2 regions of the Rhodococcus sp. W8901 genome follow, and region 2 is predicted to be linked to the other one. Evidence: riboswitches for the same ligand, from Rfam matches in the RefSeq annotation. Region 2 holds a riboswitch; the other holds the start of a gene.
The links. Region 2 has a riboswitch for S-adenosylmethionine ahead of HUN07_RS19775 (bifunctional o-acetylhomoserine/o-acetylserine sulfhydrylase). Riboswitches for the same ligand answer to the same signal wherever they lie in the genome.
Positions count from the first base shown of each region.

Region 1: it holds a riboswitch for S-adenosylmethionine, as region 2 does, so the genes downstream of both, HUN07_RS03360 (aminotransferase class V-fold PLP-dependent enzyme) here and HUN07_RS19775 (bifunctional o-acetylhomoserine/o-acetylserine sulfhydrylase) in region 2, are expected to answer to the same signal.

Region 1 covers NZ_CP054690.1:733,007-735,463, reverse strand. Annotated here, with positions in the region: gene HUN07_RS03360 (aminotransferase class V-fold PLP-dependent enzyme) at 1-1,308, opposite strand, end outside; SAM riboswitch class IV at 1,362-1,476, opposite strand; partial or broken gene HUN07_RS03355 (RNA polymerase sigma factor) at 1,548-2,457, opposite strand, start outside.
Region 2 covers NZ_CP054690.1:4,221,939-4,224,395, forward strand. Annotated here, with positions in the region: gene HUN07_RS19770 (amino acid permease) at 1-605, opposite strand, end outside; SAM riboswitch class IV at 821-936, shown strand; gene HUN07_RS19775 (bifunctional o-acetylhomoserine/o-acetylserine sulfhydrylase) at 1,075-2,388, shown strand; gene metX (homoserine O-acetyltransferase MetX) at 2,385-2,457, shown strand, end outside.

The DNA.
Region 1 (2,457 bases), 2.2 Mb from region 2:
GGCGGCGCCGGAGGTCCGCCCGGAGAACCCGCGGGTCTCGGGGACCGGGTTCCACAGTCCATCGGTCTTGCCGTAGTTCCAGGTCTCCTCGCCGGCGGCGAGCTGGCGGACGGCCGCGATCAGGCGCTCGACGTCGGCCGAGCTGGTGCCCAGCCCGAGGCTGGCACGCACGGCACCGCCGGCGTGGCCGATGCGGCTGAGCAGCGGGTGAGCGCAGAAGCGGCCGTCGCGCACGCCGATTCCGTGTTCGGCGGACAGGAACGCGGCGATCCGGCCCGGCTCGAAGCCGTCGATCGTGAAGGTGACGATGCCGACGCTGTCCGGCGCATCCGACCACAGGCGCAGCAGGTGCACACCGTCGATCTCCGCGAGGCCGTCCGCGAGGCGGGTCGACAGCACACGCTCGTGCTCGACGACACGGTCGAAGTCCAAGGCGGACAGCGCGTCACACGCGGCCGCGAGCGCGGCGACACCGAGGACGTTGGGGCTGCCGGCCTCGTGGCGGGCGGGGGCGGGCGCCCAGCAGGTCTCGTCGATCGTCACCTCGCGGACAGCGCCGCCACCGGCGAGGTACGGCTGCGCGTCGTCGAGCCAGTCACGGCGGCCGACCAGTACGCCCGCACCGAAGGGTGCGTACAGCTTGTGGCCGGAGAAGGCCAGGTAGTCGACGCCGCACTCGGCGAGGTTCACGCGGCGGTGCGGGGTCAACTGCGCGCCGTCGACGAGGATCCGGGCGCCGCAGCGGTGCGCGATGTCGGCCAGTTCGGCGATCGGCAGCACCTCACCGGTGACGTTGGAGGCCCCGGTGATCGCGAGCAGCGCGGCGGGCTTGGCGCACAGTTCGGCGACCAGGCGACGGATCGTCTCGGCGACCGTGTCGGCAGCCTCGACGATGCGGGAGTTCTTCCACGGCAACAGGTTTGCATGGTGCTCGATGTCGAGGACGACGACATCGCCGGGCACGCAGTTCGCGAGCAGGTTGAGCGAGTCGGTGGTGTTGCGGGTGAAGACGACGACCTGGTCGGTGTCGGCTCCGACAAAGCGCTCCACCGATCCGCGGGCGTTCTCGTAGGCCTCGGTGCTCACGCGGGAGGCGTAGCCGGCGCCGCGATGCACGCTTGCGTAGAAGGGCAGCAGTTCCTGGACCCGGTCGGTGACCTGCGCCAGGGCCGGCGCGCTGGCCGCGTAGTCGAAGTTCGCATAGGTGCAGGTTCCACCCCCGACAAGCGGAACCTGCAGGTCACAGCCCGACACCCGAGCAATCGGGGCGGTGGCGCAGCAGGTATCGGCAGTCAGTACAGCAGTCATCACGACATCCTTCGAGTTCAGGACTCGTCGGCGATGAGAGTTGACGCCATCGGAGTCCGCGCTTGCCGCGGCCTTGTGGCCGACAGCCTGGTCGTCACCCGGAGCACCCCACCGCGGTTGGAGGGTTGCCGACCAGCTAGCCGGGGCTTGACGCTGGTACTCGTGACCTGGCAACGAGAATGGCAGAGGCGTCCGCGCCATGTCAACCCATCGTCAACCCTTCCGGAACGAGACGGTGGTCACATCTCGCCGAGTTCGGCGAGGCGCCGTTCGAGGAATCGTCGCGACGACGCGGTCCGCGCCGAGGACGCCGCGCGCCGATACTCGGCGACGGCGTCTCGGCGCCGGCCGGAGCGGCGCAGCAGGTCGGCGCGCACCGCGGCCACCGTGTGATCGAACCCGGCCGCACCCACTCCCCCGATCTCGTCCACCGCGACGATTCCGGCCTCGGGCCCATCCCGAAATCTCACTGCGACAGCCCGATTCAGTTGCACGGCGGGGGATTGTCCGAACCCGAGGAGACGGTCGTAGGCGGCGACGATCGCAGACCAGTCGGTATCGGCGAAGGTGGGAGCGACGGCGTGTGCCGCGGCGATGGAGGCCTCGACGGTATAGCGCCCGCCACCGCCCGCGCGGGCAACGATCAAGCGCGCCAATCCTTCCGAGATCCGAGACCGATCCCATCGGCCACGGTCCTGCTCGTCGAGCGGAACGGCTTCGCCGGAACTGTCGACGCGTGCGCGGCGGCGACTGTCCTGCAGGCACATCAGGGACGTGAGCCCCCAGACCTCCGGCGCGTCGGGCATCAGTTCACACAGCAGACGACCGAGCCGCAGCGACTCGTCACACAGCTCGCCGCGCACGCTCGCATCACCTGCGGTGGCCGAATACCCTTCCGTGAAAACGAGATAGACGCATGCGAGCACGGCGGGCAGACGTTCGGGGAGCAGGCCGTCGGACGGCACCCGCAGTGGGATGCCCGCGGTCCGGATCTTCGCCTTCGCCCGACTCAGCCGCTGCCCGACGGTGGGCCCCGGCTGCATGAACGCGCGGGCGTGGTCAGCCCACACACCAGCCGCAGCGTCAGCGCCACCTGTGACGGTGCGGACAACGCCGGATGGCAACACGTGAAGATCAGCCGCAGCCGGT
Region 2 (2,457 bases):
AACCCGCCGAGCCCAGTGGCGAAGAACCCGCCCTCGTTCCACAGGTTCGACACTCCCTCGCTGGTGTCGTGAAGACCGAACCCGAAGATCAGAACCGCGATACCTCCGGCGATCATCGCCACGATCGCCACGATCTTGACGATCGTGAACCAGAACTCCACCTCACCGAAGACCTTGACGCTGAGCAGGTTGATCGCGCCGATGAAGAAGATGACCGACAACACCCAGATCCACCGCGGGACATCCGGAAACCAGAAACCCATGTAGACGCCGAAGGCCGTCACGTCGGCCAGACAGACCACGATCATCTCGAACGTGTAGGTCCAGCCGGTCGCGAATCCCGCGAGCGGACCCAGATACTTGCTCGCGTACTCGCCGAACGAACCCGAGACCGGGTTGCTCACCGCCATCTCGCCGAGCGCACGGAGCACGATGTAGATCACCGCGCCGCCGATCAAGTAGGCCAGCAAGACGGACGGCCCCGCCTGGCTTATCGCCTCCGCGGAGCCGTAGAAGAGGCCGGTGCCTATGGCGGAACCGAGGGCGATGAAGCGGATATGGCGCGCTGTGAGACCTCGGGTCAGCGCCGGGGCAGTGTCTGTCACAATCGAACTCCCTGGACGGTGGCGTTATCGGCGGACGCAGCGCGGATCGGAAACCCACAGTTTTGTGCGAGTTTTGTGCCCTGCGTCACAACCTGCGGCACATGTTTAGTCCTGTATATACAGCTAAGTCAAGTGGGGCTCGTCACTTTCCCTTCTCGACGCGCTTGCCTGCCCTCCTTCCAACCGCGCGGTCGATACCGCTACTATCGGCGGCAGGTCATGAGTGCCAGCGTCAAGCCCCGGCTCGCTGGTCGGCAACCCTCCAACCGCGGTGGGGTGCCCCGGGTGATGACCAGGTTTCCCGGCGAGAGTCGGGTGACAAGCGCGGGTCCGCTGGGACGGACCCACTGACCGGGCCATGCCCCACCGGAGGTTTCTCATGTGTTGTTGTCGCAGATAGCCCAGTCATTCCGGCGCGCGGACGCCGCAGCGCCGACTCATCACCTCCCCAACCTGGAGTAGACGACTCATGACCGACATCACGGACGCCGCGACCGATCCGACGGCCGACTGGAGCTTCGAGACCAAGCAGATCCACGCTGGCCAGTTGCCGGACGGCACCACCAACGCGCGCGCGTTGCCGATCTACCAGACCACCTCGTACACGTTCAACAGCACCGACCACGCCGCCGCGCTGTTCGGGCTGGCAGAGCCGGGCAACATCTACACCCGCATCATGAACCCGACGCAGGACGCCGTCGAGCAGCGGATCGCCGCGCTCGAGGGTGGCGTGGCAGCGCTGCTGCTCGCGTCCGGTCAGGCCGCCGAGACGTTCGCGATCCTCAACCTCGCCGAGGCCGGCGACCACATCGTGTCGAGCCCGCGCCTGTACGGCGGCACGTACAACCTGTTCCACTACTCGCTGCGCAAGCTGGGCATCGAGGTCTCGTTCGTCGAGGATCCCGACGACATCGAGCAGTGGCGCGCCGCCATCCGCCCGAACACCAAGGCGTTCTACGGTGAGTCCATCTCGAACCCGCGCAACGACGTGCTGGACATCCCCGGCATCTCGAAGGTCGCGCACGAGAACGGCATCCCGCTGATCGTCGACAACACGGTCGCGACCCCGTACCTGATCCGTCCGCTCGAGTTCGGCGCGGACATCGTCGTCCACTCGGCCACCAAGTACCTCGGCGGCCACGGCACCGCGGTCGCCGGCGTGATCGTCGACGGCGGCAACTTCGACTGGACACAGGGCCGCCACACCAACTTCACCACCGCCGACCCGAGCTACCACGGCGTCGTCTACGCGGATCTCGGCGCACCGGCATTCGCGCTCAAGGCCCGCGTGCAGCTGCTGCGCGACCTGGGTGCGGCCATCTCGCCGTTCAACGCGTTCCTCATCTCGCAGGGCATCGAGACGCTGAGCCTGCGCATGGAGCGCCACGTCGCGAACGCGAAGGCCGTCGCCGAGTACCTCGAGGCCCGCCCCGAGGTGACCTCGGTGTCGTACGCCGGTCTGCCGTCGTCGCCGTGGCACGAGCGCGGCAAGACGCTGGCCCCCCGCGGCACCGGCGCCATCGTGGCGTTCGAGCTCGCCGGTGGCGTGGACGCGGGCAAGAAGTTCGTCAACGCCCTCACCCTGCACAGCCATGTCGCCAACATCGGTGACGTGCGGTCGCTGGTGATCCACCCCGCCTCGACGACGCACTCGCAGCTGACTCCCGCAGAGCAGCTCGCCTCCGGCGTCACCCCGGGTCTCGTCCGCCTCGCCGTCGGGATCGAAGGCCTCGACGACATCCTCGCCGACCTAGATGCCGGGTTTGCGGCGGCGGCATCTTGACCGTCAGCCCCGTTCGCAACGCCCGTCCGGCCGGATTCCCTCCGCCGGACGGGCAGTTGGGCACTGTCC